2 regions of the Nonomuraea mesophila genome follow, and region 2 is predicted to be linked to the other one. Evidence: riboswitches for the same ligand, from Rfam matches in the RefSeq annotation. Region 2 holds a riboswitch; the other holds the start of a gene.
What was found. A riboswitch is a leader RNA that binds a small molecule or an ion and turns the genes downstream of it on or off. The one in region 2 is predicted to bind glycine.
Positions count from the first base shown of each region.

Region 1: another riboswitch for glycine. It lies ahead of gcvP (aminomethyl-transferring glycine dehydrogenase); the one in region 2 lies ahead of gcvT (glycine cleavage system aminomethyltransferase GcvT).

Region 1 covers NZ_SMLD01000078.1:19,077-26,703, forward strand. Annotated here, with positions in the region: gene gcvP (aminomethyl-transferring glycine dehydrogenase) at 1-1,350, opposite strand, end outside; glycine riboswitch at 1,530-1,628, opposite strand; gene E1295_RS26480 (MerR family transcriptional regulator) at 1,687-2,307, opposite strand; gene E1295_RS26485 (bifunctional nuclease family protein) at 2,455-2,925, opposite strand; gene ftsR (transcriptional regulator FtsR) at 3,058-3,717, opposite strand; gene E1295_RS26495 (double zinc ribbon and FHA domain-containing protein) at 3,785-4,297, opposite strand; gene E1295_RS26500 (mannose-1-phosphate guanyltransferase) at 4,577-7,081, opposite strand; gene clsA (cardiolipin synthase ClsA) at 7,086-7,627, opposite strand, start outside.
Region 2 covers NZ_SMLD01000013.1:40,423-48,049, forward strand. Annotated here, with positions in the region: gene E1295_RS07635 (glutamine synthetase family protein) at 1-1,049, shown strand, start outside; gene E1295_RS07640 (aldehyde dehydrogenase family protein) at 1,060-2,403, shown strand; gene E1295_RS07645 (3-oxoacyl-ACP reductase) at 2,423-3,187, shown strand; gene E1295_RS07650 (gamma-glutamyl-gamma-aminobutyrate hydrolase family protein) at 3,199-3,891, shown strand; glycine riboswitch at 3,945-4,042, shown strand; glycine riboswitch at 4,062-4,161, shown strand; gene gcvT (glycine cleavage system aminomethyltransferase GcvT) at 4,196-5,281, shown strand; gene gcvH (glycine cleavage system protein GcvH) at 5,278-5,667, shown strand; gene E1295_RS07665 (L-serine ammonia-lyase) at 5,740-7,116, shown strand; tRNA gene E1295_RS07670 (tRNA-Leu) at 7,179-7,261, opposite strand; gene bcp (thioredoxin-dependent thiol peroxidase) at 7,382-7,627, opposite strand, start outside.

The DNA of each region.
Region 1 (7,627 bases), on a different contig from region 2:
GGGCAGCGCGTCCGCGGTGCCCTCGACGTCGGTGAAGGGGGTGGAGACGCCGAACGCGGCCTGCACCGTGGCCACCTCGGCGGCGCCGGTCTTCTCGTCGCAGGCGACCGAGACGTGGTCGGCGTCCACCTGCCAGAGGTTGACGCCCCGCTCGGCCGCGGCGGCGACCACGGCGGAGGCCCGGCCCGGCACGCGTACGAGCACGGTGTCGAAGAAGCCGTCGTGCACGACCTCCAGGCCCTGCCCGCGCAGCCCCTCCGCCAGGGCGGCGGCGTGGCGGTGCACCCGGTGGGCGATGCGGCGCAGCCTCTCGGGCCCGTGGTAGACGGCGTACATGCCGGCGATGACGGCCAGCAGGACCTGCGCGGTGCAGATGTTGCTGGTGGCCTTCTCGCGGCGGATGTGCTGCTCGCGGGTCTGCAGGGCCAGGCGGTAGGCGGGGTCGCCGTCGGCGTCGACGGACACCCCGACCAGGCGGCCGGGCAACTGCCGCTGCAGGCCCTCGCGTACGGACATGTAGGCGGCGTGCGGCCCGCCGAACCCGAAGGGCACCCCGAAACGCTGGGAGGAGCCCACGGCGATGTCGGCGCCCAGCTCGCCGGGGGCGGCCACGAGCGTCAGCGCCAGCAGGTCGGCGGCGGCCACGACGAGGGCGCCCGCCTCGTGCGCGGCGGCGGCCACGTCGCGGAAGTCGCGCAGCCGCCCGGACGCGCCGGGGTACTGCACGAGCACGCCGAAGCACTCGGGCAGCTCGCCGTCGAGAGAGTGCTCGACGAGCGTGATGCCGAGCGGCTCGGCCCTGGTGGCGAGCACGGCCTTGGTCTGGGGCAGCGCGTCGGCGTCGACCACGAACACGGCGCTCTTCGACCTGCCCGCCCTGCGGGCCAGCGTCATGGCCTCGGCCGCGGCGGTGGCCTCGTCGAGCAGCGAGGCGCCGGAGACGGGCAGGCCGGTGAGGTCGGAGACGACGGTCTGGAAGTTGAGCAGCGCCTCGAGGCGGCCCTGCGAGATCTCCGGCTGGTAGGGGGTGTAGGCGGTGTACCAGCCCGGGTTCTCCAGCAGGTTGCGGCGGATGACGGCGGGCGTGACCGTGTCGTGGTAGCCCAGCCCGATCATCGAGGTGACCACCTGGTTGCGATCGGCCAGGGCGCGCAGCTCGGCGATGGCCTCGGCCTCGCCCGCGGGAGCGGGCAGCGTGAGCCGGTCCTTGGCCCTGATGGACTCGGGCACGGCGACCGCGACCAGGTCGGCCACGGACTCGAAGCCCACGGCCTCGAGCATGCGCTGCTGTTCGGGCTCCGAGGGGCCGATGTGCCGGGACGAGAACGGCGGAGCGGACAGATCGGTCATGGAGATGCCTCCCGAGGCTGTGGAGACCGGCGCCGGGGCGCGGGCGTGTGCCGGATCTCCCCCTCTGTCAGCGCGGACCCCGGACAAGCGCGGGGTCGCGACCTGAGAGCTTCACCCCCGGTGGGGCTTGCACCGTCGGTGAGGCGCGCCTGGCGGGTGCGCCTGCTTTCCAGAGTTGCCTCGCCCGAGCGGTACGGGATGCCTGAGAGATTCCGGGGAGGGTTGCTCCTTCGGCGCCCCGGAGCCCAGGGGCCCGGGGACTCTCCCGCACGGGGTCGTCGGCCTTGCTGTCCTCAGGTTACTACGCCCGGTTCGTCCGGATGTCAGGAGCCGTGCTCACCGGGTGCGGCGGGCACGGCGGCGCCGGGCGAGTTCGTCAGCGGGGTGGTCGGCCGGGACGGTGTCCTCGGCCGCCGCGCGTTCCCCCGGCAGCTCCGCGAGGGAGCCCTCGACCTCGCGCCAGACCCGCCCGAGCGCGATGCCGAACACGCCCTGGCCGCCCTGGAGCAGGTCGATCACCTCGTCGGCCGAGGTGCACTCGTAGACGCTGACGCCGTCGCTCATGAGCGTGATCTGTGCGAGGTCGGCCACCCCGCGGTCACGCAGGTGTTGCACGGCCGTGCGGATCTGCTGCAGCGACACCCCGGTGTCGAGCAGCCGCTTGACGACCTTGAGGACCAGGATGTCGCGGAAGCTGTAGAGACGCTGGGAGCCGGAGCCCTGCGCGGCTCTTATCGTGGGCTCGACCAGGCCCGTGCGCGCCCAGTAGTCGAGCTGCCGGTAGGTGATGCCGGCCGCCGAGCACGCCGTCGGCCCGCGGTATCCGATGTCGCCCGGCAGCGCCGCGGGCTGTTCGTCGAAGAGCAGGCCCTGCTCCCCGGCACGCTGCCGCGCGCTCTCGCGCCGCACCGGATCTTCCTGGCCGGCCGTCTTTCCCTCGCCGCTGCTGACCGCCACGCGGACCTCCGGCTTTCTCTCATCCCGTGGCCTGATCTGGGGGTATGTGAAGCGCAGCCACGGGTTTCACTTGCACCGTAGGACCGCGACCATGCTCAGTCAACGATCCGGCTCGGCGCGTCGTGAAGCGTAAATGCACTGAAATACCTACCCCGCCCGGCCGAAGTCCTCGGGAGTGATCGTGTCAAGAAACTCCCTGAACTTCTCCACCTCGTCCTCCTGGTCGTCCGGGATGATCACCCCGGCCTCCTGGACGACCTCCTCGCTGGCGAAGATGCGCGCCCCCGTGCGCAGGGCGAGCGCGATCGAGTCGGACGGCCGCGCGCTCACCTCCACGCCGTTGGAGAACACCAGGTCGGCGAAGAAGATGCCGTCACGCAGGGCGACGATGTTGACCGCCCGCAGGCCTACGCCCAGGGCGCTCAGCACGTCTCGGAAGAGGTCGTGGGTGAGCGGCCGCGGCGGAGGCTCCTCTGCCTGGGCCAGGGCGATGGCCGTGGCTTCCGTCATGCCGATCCATATAGGAAGGAACCGCTCCCCGTGTGCCTCCTTCAGCAAGACGATCGGCTGATTTGTGGGCATTTCGACCCGAACGCCCACAACCTCCATCTGCAACACGGGCTGCTCCGTATTCCTGACCGGTGTCCCGGCACAGCTATTTGGTCGTTGCTTCTGCTGACTGGCTTCTGCAATTCAACGTAACACCCGGCGGGCCTGGAATGTGCCCCCGCCTCCCAGCTCGCTACGGTCTCAACGCCCCAGGACGGACCGGACGCCCGTGCGCACAAGGGATGCGTGCAGGTCGAGCAGGAGCGAGGAAAGCTCCCTGGCCACCTCGTCGGCCTCGCCGATGGCACCGGGGGCGCGCCGCTTGAGTATTGGCGCGACGGTCTGCTCCACCAGGCCGCACTCCCGCTCGGCCGCCGCCTTGACCGCGCGCAGGTGCCGGGCGCGCAGGCCGAAGCGGGCCAGCGCGCCGACGGTGCGCGCCACCGTGAGCGCCTCCTCGTCGTAGCGACGGGCCACCGGCGCGAGCAGGCCGTAGTCCTCCAGCTCGTCGAGGGTCTCCTCGTCGATGCCCGCGGCCTCGATCAGCTCGGCCCTGCTGAGCCTGATCTCCTGCTTGTCGGTGTCCTGGACGGCTCGCGGACGGCCGAAGCCCTCCGCCATCCTGTCCTTGATCACCCGCAGCGGCAGGTAGTGGTCGCGCTGCTCGGTGAGGATGAAACGCAGCTGCTCCACGTGCAGGTGCGTGAACTTACGGTAGCCGGACGGGCTGCGCTCGGGCTCGATCAGCCCTTCCCCCTCCAAGAACCGGATCTTGGAGATGGTGACATCGGGAAACTCGCCCTGCAGCAGCGCGAGCACCTCCCCGATGCTCATGTGCGAGCGTGCCGCCTGTGACGTCATGCGCGCTCCTCCCCTTGCCGCATGGCCACGCACGAGACGGCGTACGCCGGCCGCCCGCTTCGCCCCCTCATGCCCCGGAGCTGCCCCGCATCAGGAAGACGAGTCGGAACTTGCCGATCTGCACCTCGTCACCGGAGTGCAGGGGAACCTCCTCTATCCGCTCCCTGTTGACGTAGGTGCCGTTGAGGCTGCCCACGTCGCGCACGGAGAACTGGCCGCCGCGGTGGCGGTAGAACTCGACGTGACGGCGGGAGACGGTGATGTCGTCGAGGAAGATGTCACTCTCCGGATGGCGCCCGGTCGTGGTCAGGTCTTTGTCGAGCCGGAAGCGGCTGCCCTGGTTGGGCCCCCTGGTCACCGTGAGCAGAGCCGCGCCGGGCGGCAGCTGCTCGACCAGCGCCCGCTCGGCCTGGAGCATGTCGCCTGTCTCAGCCTCATACGCCTCGATTCCCGCCACCGAGATCGTCGATGTGGTGTCCCCGGCGACCTCGAGTCTGGTCAGCGGTGACCCACAGCGGGAACAGAAACGGGCATCCTCGGGGTTGGCGTGCCCGCACTGCGTGCAGTAGACGCTCGGCATCGATCGGCTCGGCCTCCTACCGCGAAGACGCGGCGACGGTGCTCTGGAGCGCGCCTCGCTTCGCTTTTTCAAGTTTGCGAATGCCGCAACTTACGCTGATCAGCGGCAAAGGTCAAGACGGGGGCGCTGGACTGTGGTCAGGACGCAGACAAAGTTACCGCCGCCCCCGCCCTTCGGTCCATGCCGCCGCGCGTTTCTACATTACGATCTTGCGGGACCTTCTGCGCACATCGCGCTCCACCCTTTTTCCACGCGCCCGAAGCCACGGCGTGCCGGTGGTCATTGGGCGGCCTGTTCCACGATGCGGGCCCAGCGTTCGAGCAGCGCCTGCGCGCCGTCCATGTCGGGCGCCTCGGCCCACAGGTCGGTGACCGGCTCGGCGGCGGCCGGCAGCACGAGCACCCAGCTGCCGTCCTCGCGGGCCACCCGCACCCCGTCGGTGGTGTCGATGCGCCGGCCCTCGGGCTCGGCCTCGGCCGCCTCGATGACCGAGCGCATGACGGCGCCCTTGGCCGCCCACGGTGTCGGCACCGTCCGCCTGAGCAGTCTGACCTCGGGAATCCTCGCGTCGATCTGGCTGAGCGACAGGCGGGTGCGCGCGACCAGGCCGAGCAGGCGCAGGAACGCGGCCAGCCCGTCGATCGCGGGGCTGAACTCCGGCACCACGAAGCCGCCGCGCCCGTCGGCCGCGAAGATCATGTCAGGGCCGGCGGCGGCCGAGGTGAGGGCGTCGAGCGCGGTGGACGTCCACTGCACCTGCACGCCGTGGAAGCGGCACACCTGCTCGGCCACCCTGGTCGTGGTGACGGGCAGGGCCACCCGGCCGCTCCTGCGTTCGGCGGCGACCAGGTCGAGCACGACGAGCAGGGCGCGTTCCTCGCTGATGAGCTGGCCCATCTCGTCCACCAGGGCGATGCGCTCGCCGACCGGGTCGAACCTGACGCCGAAGGCCGCCCGCGAGGAGCCGACCAGCTCGGACAGGCGCTGCAGGTCACGCCGCCGCCCGGCGAGCGTCTCGGTGGGCGAGACGTCGTCGAGGCGGGCGTTGACGGTGAGCACCTCGACGCCGACCCGGCCGAGCAGCGTGGGCAGCACCAGAGAGGAGGTGCCGCCCGCGCAGTCGACGACGACCTTCATGTCCTTGACCCCGGTCACGCCGGCGTGACGCAGCAGCTCCTGGGTGTAGTCCTCGACGGCCCTGGCCGGGTAGGCGAGCTCCGCGATCTCACCGGGGAAGGCGCGGCGGAACTCCTGGCGGGAGAAGACCCGCTCCAGCTTGCGCTGCGCGGCCGGGGGCAGGTCGGCGCCGCGGTCGTCCATGATGACGATGTCCACGCTCTGCGGGTCACCCGGCGTGGTGCGCAGCGCGATCCCGCCGGCCGCCGACCCCCTGGCGGTGTGGAAGCGGGCCACCGGCAGCGGGGCCGCCTCCAGGTCCAGGACGTTGATCGCGCCCGCGGTGAGCGCGCCGATGACGGCCCGTTTCAGCGCCCTGGCGGCCAGCGAGCAGTCGCGCGAGGTGACGACGTGCTCGCCCTTCTTGAGGGTGGTGGCGTACGCGCTGGCCAGGCGGACGCAGAGCTCGGCGGTGATCTCGACGTTGACCAGGCCGCTGACGCCCCTCGTGCCGAAGAGGTTGCGCTGGCCGCGCGACTCCCAGATCACGCTGGTGTTGACGACCGCTCCGGCCTCGATGGTCTTGAACGGGTAGACCCTGACGCCGCTGGAGACGTACGCCTCGGCCTCGATGACGCATTCGTCGCCGATGACGGAGTTCTCCTCGATGCGGGCCCCGGCCATCACGTCGGTGCTCTTGCCGATGACGCAGCCCCGCAGGTGGGCCCCCGGGCCGAGGTAGACGTTGTCGTGGACGACCGCGCGGTGCAGGAAGGCGCCCTCGCGGACGACCACGTTGTTGCCGAGCACGGTGTACTCGCGCAACTCGGCCCCTGCCTCGACCTTGGCGTAGTCGCCGATGAGCAGCGGGCCCTTGAGCACGGCGTCGGGGTCGACCGCGGCGGAGTCGGCCACCCAGACCCCGGGCGAGAGCTCGAAGCCGCCGATGTCCACCGCGACCTTGCCGGACAGGGCGTCGGCCTGGGCCTTCAGATAGCTCTCGTGGGTGCCGACGTCCTCCCAGTAGCCGTCGGCCACGTAGCCGTAGATGGCGGCGCCGCGGGCGAGCAGGGCGGGGAAGACGTCGGAGGACCAGTCGACGGGCTCGCCGGTGGCCACCATGTCGAGGACCTCGGGCTCCATGACGTACACGCCGGTGTTCACGGTGTCGGAGAAGACCTGGCCCCAGGTGGGCTTCTCCAGGAACCGCTGCACCCTGCCCTCGTCGTCCACGATGATGATCCCGAACTCGAGCGGATTCGGTACGCGTTTCAGCCCGATCGTCACGAGAGCCGCATTTTCACGATGAAAGCGGATCATGTCCGTTAAATCGAAATCGGTCAGCGCATCCCCGGAGATGACCAGGAAACGATCGTCGCGGAGGCGGTCGGCGGCGTTCTTGACGCTGCCCGCGGTGCCGAGGGGCAGGTCCTCGGTGGCGTACTGGAGGTTCATGCCGAGTTCGTCGCCGTCGCCGAAGTAGGCGCGCACGAGCGCGGCCAGGAACTGGACGGTGACCACGGTGTCGGTGATGCCGTGCCGCCTGAGCAGGCGCAGGACGTGCTCCATGATCGGGCGGTTGGCCACGGGGAGCAGGGGCTTGGGCTGGTTGGCGGTCATCGGACGCAGCCGAGTGCCCTCCCCGCCTGCCATGACGACCGCCTTCACCCGATCACTCCTTCTTGGCCGAGGTTACGAGCCGGCGCACCTGTACCACATACAGCACCCCCGCCCACCAGTACAGACCCGTTCCCCATAGGGCGAACGCCCACCCGACAATTCGTGCTATATCGGCATACCACCCAGTGTGGGAGGCCAGGAAGAGGAGAGGGAAGGCGTACATGAGATTGAACATGGCGGCCTTGCCCAGAAAATGCACCTGAAGTGCCTTATAGCCGTGTTTGCGAAGTACGGGGAAGGAACACGCGACGAAGAGTTCGCGTCCGACGATGACCGCGACCAGCCACCACGGGATGACGTCGCGCAGCAGCAGGGCGAAGATGGTGGCGAAGACGTAGAGCTTGTCGGCCGCCGGATCGATGATCCTGCCCAGCCTGCTCGTCTGGTTGAAGGCCCTGGCGATCTTCCCGTCGAGCCAGTCCGTGAACCCGGCGACCACGAGGATCCCGATCGCCCACCCGTCCGCCTTGGGCCCCAGAACCAGCCAGAGGAACACGGGGACGCCCAGGAGGCGCAGGAAGCTCAGCAGGTTAG
Region 2 (7,627 bases):
TGCTGATGGCCGACCTGACCTGGGAGGACGGCGGCGACGTGCCGCCCTCCCCGCGCCAGATCCTGCGCAGGCAGCTCGCCCGGCTCGCGGAGCGGGGGCTGGCCGCGTACGTCGGCACCGAGCTGGAGTTCTGCGTCTACGAGGACACCTACGAGCAGGCGTGGCAGCGCGGCTACCGCGACATGTCGCCCGCCAACCTCTACAACGTCGACTACTCGCTGCTGGGCACCGCCCGCATCGAGCCCCTCCTGCGGCGGATCAGGCGCGACATGGAGGGCGCGGGGCTCTACGTCGAGTCCGCCAAGGGCGAGTGCAACCTGGGCCAGCACGAGATCGCCTTCCGCTACGCCGAGGCGCTGCGGACCTGCGACAACCACGCCATCTACAAGAACGGCGCCAAGGAGATCGCCGCCCAGGAGGGCAAGTCGATCACCTTCATGGCCAAGCCGAACGAGCGTGAGGGCAACTCCTGCCACGTCCACATCTCGCTCAGGAGCCCCGACGGCGACCCCGTGATGGCCGGGCCGGGTCCGTACGGGCTCTCGGAGCTCGGCGCCCGGTTCATTGCCGGCCAGCAGGCCTGCCTGCGCGAGCTCACCCTTCTGTACGCCCCCAACATCAACTCCTACAAACGTTTCATGCCGGGCAGCTTCGCCCCCACGGCGATCAAGTGGGGCGTCGACAACCGCACCTGCGCGCTCAGGCTCGTCGGCCACGGGCCGTCGCTGCGGATCGAGAACCGGGTGCCGGGCGGCGACGTCAACCCCTACCTCGCGGTGGCGGGGCTGGTGGCGGCCGGGCTGCACGGCATCGACAACGAGCTCCCGCTGGAGGACGCGTTCGAGGGCAACGCCTACGACTCGGGCGCGGAGACCGTGCCGCACACGCTGCGTGACGCGCTGCCCCTGTTCGAGGGGTCGAAGCTGGCGCGCGAGGCGTTCGGCGAGGACGTCGTCGAGCACTACGCGAACAACGCGCGCGTGGAGCTGGCGGCGTTCGACGCGGCGGTGACGGACTGGGAGATGTTCCGTGGTTTCGAGCGAATGTGACGGGTGACCGATGAAGATCGTCAATCCGGCGACGGAGGACGTCGTCGCCGACGTCGAACTCGCCGACGCGGCCGAGGTGGACCGGGCGGTGGAGCGTGCCAGGACGGCGTACGCCGCCTGGCGGCAGGTCGCTCCGGGCGACCGGGCGCGGCTGCTGAGGAGGTTCGCCGACCTGGTGGACGAGCACGGCGAGGAACTGGCGCGGCTGGAGCTGGCCAACGCCGGGCATCCGATCGCCAACGCCCGCTGGGAGGCGGGCGCCGTACGCGACGTGCTGCACTTCTACGCCGGGGCGCCCGAGCGCGACCACGGCAAGCAGATCCCGGTGCCCGGCGGCGTGGACGTCACCTTCCAGGAGCCGCTGGGCGTGGTGGGCGTCATCGTGCCGTGGAACTTCCCGATGTTGATCATGTCGTGGGGGGTGGCCCCCGCGCTGGCGGCCGGTAACACGGTGATCGTCAAGCCGGCCGAGTGGACCCCGCTGACCGCGCTGAGGCTGGCCGAGCTGGCCCTGGCGGCGGGCCTCCCCGAGGGGGTGCTCCAGGTGCTGCCCGGAGCGGGAGAGGTCGCGGGCGCCCGGCTGGTGGAGCATCCCGGCGTGGCCAAGATCGTGTTCACCGGTTCGACGGAGGTGGGCAAGGAGATCGCGGCCAAGGCGGCGGCCCAGGTCAAGCGGGTCACGCTGGAGCTAGGCGGCAAATCCGCAAATATCGTCTTTTCGGATGCCGATCTCGACAAAGCAGCGCAAGCCGCCCCTTACGCCGTGTTCGACAACGCGGGGCAGGACTGCTGCGCCAGGTCCCGGCTGCTCGTCCAGGCAAACGTGTACGACGCCTTCATGGAGCGCCTCACCGAGGCCGTACGCGGCGTCGTCGTCGGCGACCCCCTCGACGAGCGCACCGAGATGGGCCCGCTGATCAGCGCCGAGCAGCTCGACCGCGTACGCGGCTTCGTCCAGGGCACCCCCTACCTCCAGGGGTCCTGCCCGGCCGGCAAGGGTTACTGGTTCCCGCCGACCGTGCTCACCCCGGACGTCACCGACCGGGCGTTCACCGAGGAGATCTTCGGGCCGGTCGTGTCGGTGGCGCCCTTCGAGGACGAGGCGGACGCCGTACGCATCGCCAACGACACCCCGTACGGGCTGAGCGGCTCCATCTGGACCCGCGACGTCGGGCGCGCGCTCCGCGTGTCCAGGGCGGTCGAGGCGGGCGCGTTGTCGGTGAACTCCAACGCGGCGGTCCGCCACTGGACCCCGTTCGGCGGTTTCAAGCAGTCGGGGCTGGGCCGCGAGCTCGGGCCGGACGCCCTGGCGGCGTTCACGGAGACCAAGAACGTCTTCATCTCCTGGGAGTGAGGTAGAAAGCGACGTGCACATGAAGCGGTTGCAGGACCGGGTGGCGGTGGTCACGGGCGCAGGCGGCGGCATCGGGCTGGCCACCGCGCGCAGGTTCGCCGACGAGGGCGCGAAGGTGGTCTGCGCCGACCTGGACGAGGAGGCGGGCGTCAAGGCCGCGAACGAGGTCGGCGGCCTGTTCGTACGGGCCGACGTGGCCGACGAGGACGACGTCGTCCGGATGTTCCGTACGACGTTCGACACCTACGGCAGCGTGGACATCGCCTTCAACAACGCCGGCATCTCGCCGCCCGACGACGACTCGATCCTGGATACCGGCATCGACGCCTGGCGCCGCGTCCAGGACGTGAACCTGACCAGCGTCTACCTGTGCTGCAAGCACGCCATCCCCTACATGCGGCGCCAGGGCAAGGGCTCGATCATCAACACCGCGTCGTTCGTGGCGGTCATGGGCTCGGCGACCTCGCAGATCTCCTACACGGCCTCCAAGGGCGGGGTGCTGGCGATGTCGCGCGAGCTGGGCGTGCAGTTCGCCAGGGAGGGCATCCGGGTGAACGCGCTGTGCCCCGGCCCGGTGAACACGCCGCTGCTGCGGGAGCTGTTCGCGAAGGACCCGGAACGGGCGCAGCGGCGGCTGGTGCACGTCCCGCTCGGGCGCTTCGCGGAGGCGTCGGAGATCGCGGCCGCGGTGGCGTTCCTGGCCAGCGACGACGCCTCGTTCATCACGGGCAGCGAGTTCCTGGTGGACGGCGGCATCTCCGGCGCCTACGTCACGCCGCTCTAGGAGGGTTCATCGTGCGACGTCCCGTCATCGGGGTCACCTGTTACGTGGAGCCGGCGACGTTCACGGTCTGGGAGAACGTGCCGGTCGCGCTGCTGCCGTACATGTACGTGGAGCAGGTCGTCCGGGCGGGCGGGCAGCCGGTCGTGCTGCCGCCCGCCGGGGAGGCCGCGCAGGTGGTGGGCCGGCTGGACGGGCTGGTGCTGGCCGGGGGCGGCGACATCGATCCGGCGAGGTACGGGGAGACGCCGGAGGAACGTACCGGCTATATCCGCAGATTTCGTGACCAGGCCGAGTTCGCCCTGCTGACCGCGGCCCTCGACGCCGAGCTGCCCTTCCTCGGCATCTGCCGGGGCCTCCAGGTGCTCAACGTCGCCCTCGGCGGCAGCCTCCACCAGCACCTGCCCGACGTGGTGGGCCACACGGAGCACTCCCCCGCGCCCGGCCGTTTCGGTCACCTGCCCATCACCACCGTCCCCGGCACCCGCCTGGCCAAGGCGCTGGGCACGGCGCCCGTGACGGTGCCGCACTACCACCACCAGGCCGTCGACCGCCTGGCCCCGGGCCTCACCGTGACCGCGACGGCCGCCGACGGCACCGTCGAGGGCGTGGAGCTGGACTCGGGGCCGTTCACCGTGGCGGCGCAGTGGCATCCGGAGGCGGCCGAGGACCACGCTCTCTTCGAAGCCCTGGTCGCGGCCTGCTGAGGGGCGAACGCGACAAGACCCCCAAATCACTACTAGGCTGGCTGGACACACCAGCAAACCGTGCGGGAGAGCACCCTGACAGCCGGTCAGGGTCCCTGAAGGAGCAAGCCCTCCCCGCGAACCTCTCAAGGCAAAGGACCGCACGGCTGACCGGGAGCCCGTCTCCTCGGAAGGTGACCTCTGGAAAGCAGGCCCACAGGGTCTCGCCGAAGGTGAAAGTCCGGCAAAACTCGGGCGAAGCTCTCAGGCATCGATGACAGAGGGGGAGGATGCTGGCATCCAATCCTGTCCTGAGGTGCGATAAATGTCCCGACCTACTCCGCTACGAGACGTGCACGAAAGCCTCGGCGCGACGCTGACCGACTTCGCGGGGTGGCTCATGCCGCTCCGGTACGGAAGCGAGTCCGCGGAGCACAGGGCCGTCCGCGAGGCCGCCGGACTGTTCGACCTCTCGCACATGGGCGAGATCTTCGTGACCGGGCCGCAGGCCGCACAGGCGCTGGACTACGCGCTGATCGGCAACCTGTCGGCCGTGACGCCGGGACGCGCCCGCTACACCATGATCGTCAACGAGCGGGGCGGGGTGCTGGACGACCTCATCGTCTACCGGCTCGCCGACGAGGAGTTCATGGTCGTCGCGAACGCCTCGAACGCCGAGAAGGTCGCGGACGAGCTGGAGAGCCGTTGCAAGGCGTTCGACGCCGTGGTCGACGACCGTTCCCAGCAGTACGCGCTGATCGCCGTCCAGGGACCCCGTTCCCAGGAGATCCTCGCCACACTCACCGACGCCGACCTGACCGGGCTCAAGTACTACGCGGGCCTGCCTGGACAGGTCGACGGGCGTCAGGCGCTCGTCGCCCGTACCGGCTACACCGGCGAGGACGGCTTCGAGCTGTTCGTGGCCGTTCAGGACGCGGTGCCGCTCTGGCACGCGCTCATGGCCGCGGGCGAGCCGTACGGGCTCAAGCCCGCCGGCCTGTCCAGCCGCGACACGCTCCGGCTCGAAGCGGGCATGCCGCTGTACGGCAACGAACTGAGCGCCGAGCTGACTCCGTTCGACGCGGGGCTGGGCAGGGTGGTGAAATTCGACAAGCCGGGAGACTTCGTCGGCCGGTCGGCGCTGGAGGCGGTCAAGGACGACCCGCCGCGGCGCCGGCTCGTCGGTCTGGTCGCCCGGGGCCGCCGGGTGCCGCGCCACGGCTACCCGGTCACCAAGGACGGCGCCGTCGTCGGCGAGGTCACCAGCGGTGCGCCCTCCCAGACCCTGGGCAAGCCCATCGCGCTGGCCTACGTGGACACCGGAGCCGACTCAGGCCTGGCTGTGGACATCCGGGGCAGCCATGAACCCATGGACCTGGTCGAGCTGCCCTTTTACAGGAGGAACAAGTGAGCAACATCCCTGACGACCTGAGCTACACCAAGGAACACGAGTGGGTTTCCGGGGTCGAGGACGGCCTGACCGTGACCGTCGGCATCACGGCCTACGCCGCCGACGCCCTTGGTGACGTCGTCTTCGTGCAGCTCCCGGAGGTCGGTTCGATCTCGGAGCCGGGCGACTCCGTCGGCGAGGTCGAGTCGACCAAGTCGGTCAGCGAGATCTACACACCCGTCGGCGGCGAGATCGTCGAGGTCAACCAGGCCCTCGTGGACGACCCGAGCCTGGCCAACAGCGACCCGTACGGCGAGGGCTGGATGTTCCGGGTGCGCATGGAGGGCGACCCTGACGAGCTGCTGTCCGCCGAGGAGTACGCCGCGCTCACCTCGGGCGAGTCCTGACCCTGCCAGGTCTCATCGGCTGACGCCGGGGCCCGCGGCCGGGCCCCGGCACTCATGAAGGGCGCATCATCAATGGCGATCAGCGTCTTCGACCTCTTCAAGATCGGTATCGGCCCGTCGAGCTCCCACACGGGAGGCCCGATGGCCGCCGCACACAAGTTCGCCCGCGGGCTGCACCAGGACGGCCTGCTGGCGCGCGTGGCCCGCGTCGAGGCCATCCTCTACGGCTCGCTCGGCCTGACCGGCAAGGGCCACGGCAGCGACAAGGCGGTCCTGCTCGGCCTGTCCGGGGAGAAGCCCGAGCTGGTCGACGTCGACACCATCGACGGCCGCCTGGCCGAGATGCGCGAGTCGGGCACCGTCCGGCTGTACGGCAGCCACGAGATCCCCTTCGTCGTCGGCCAGGACCTCGTCTTCGAACGCAAGATCACGCTGCCCGAGCACCCGAACGGCATGCGCTTCACCGCCTACGACGCGGCGGGCGAGCGGCTCAGGGAGAAGGTCTACTTCTCGGTCGGCGGCGGCTTCGTCGTGGACGAGAAGGCCACCGGCGCCGACCGCATCAAGCCGGACGACACCGTCGTGCCCTATCCCTTCACGACCGGCGAGGAACTGCTCAAACACTGCACGAACACCGGCCTGTCCATGTCCGCGATCATGCTGGAGAACGAGAAGGCGTTCGGGCGCACCGAGGAGGAGGTCCGCGCCGAACTGCTGCGCCTGTGGCAGGTCATGTCGGAGTGCGTGCGCCGCGGCATCTCCAAGGAGGGCGTCCTGCCCGGCGGGCTCAAGGTCAAGCGCCGCGCCAACCAGTTGCACCGCCGCCTGCAGTCGGAGCCGGCCGAGAAGGACCCGCTGCAGGCCATGGACTGGGTGACGTTGTTCGCGCTGGCGGTCAACGAGGAGAACGCCGCGGGCGGCCGCATCGTCACCGCCCCCACCAACGGCGCCGCCGGCATCATCCCGGCGGTCCTGACGTACTACACCCGCTTCGTCCCCCACGCGGACGAGGACGGCGTGGTGCGTTTCCTGCTCACGGCCGGCGCGATCGGCGTGCTGTTCAAGGAGAACGCCTCGATCTCGGGCGCCGAGGTGGGCTGTCAGGGCGAGGTCGGCTCCGCCTGCTCCATGGCCTCGGCGGGCCTCACGGAGGCGCTCGGCGGCACGCCGGAGCAGGTCGAGAACGCCGCCGAGATCGGCATCGAGCACAACCTGGGGCTGACCTGCGACCCGATCGGCGGGCTCGTGCAGATCCCGTGCATCGAGCGGAACGCGGTCGCCTCGAACAAGGCCATCACCGCGGCCAGGATCGCCCTGCGCGGCGACGGCCGCCATTTCGTGGCGCTGGACAAGGCGATCAAGACCATGCGCGACACCGGCCGCGACATGCTCGACAAGTACAAGGAGACCTCACGCGGCGGCCTGGCCGTCAACGTGATCGAGTGCTGACGTGGTGCTGACTCGCGTCAGGAAAATGCCCGGCCTATTCCAAAGGCCGGGCGCTCGAATTGTGCGGGCGGGGGGATTCGAACCCCCACGGTGTCACCACCAACAAGACCTAAACCTGCCGCGTATGCCATTTCGCCACGCCCGCGCAGTCCCCGCCGAAAGCGGGCTCGTGACAGTTTAGCGCTCTGGGTGGCGGCGAGGCGCATCCGCTGATGACCCCGGCTCAGAAGGGCACGGCCTTTTTCACCGGGGCCCGCCGACCGGCTCAGGCCAGGCCCAGCTTCTTCTTCAGCGAGGCCACGTGCCCGGTCGCCTTCACGTTGTAGAGGGCCTGCTCGACCTTGCCGTCACCGTCGATGACGAACGTCGAGCGGATGACCCCCACGATCTCCCTGCCGTAGGACTTCTTCGGACCGTAGGCGGCGTACGCCTTGTGGACCACGAGGTCGGGGTCGGACAGCAGCGGGAACGTCAGGGCGTCACGCTCGACAAACTTGGCCAGCTTTTCCGG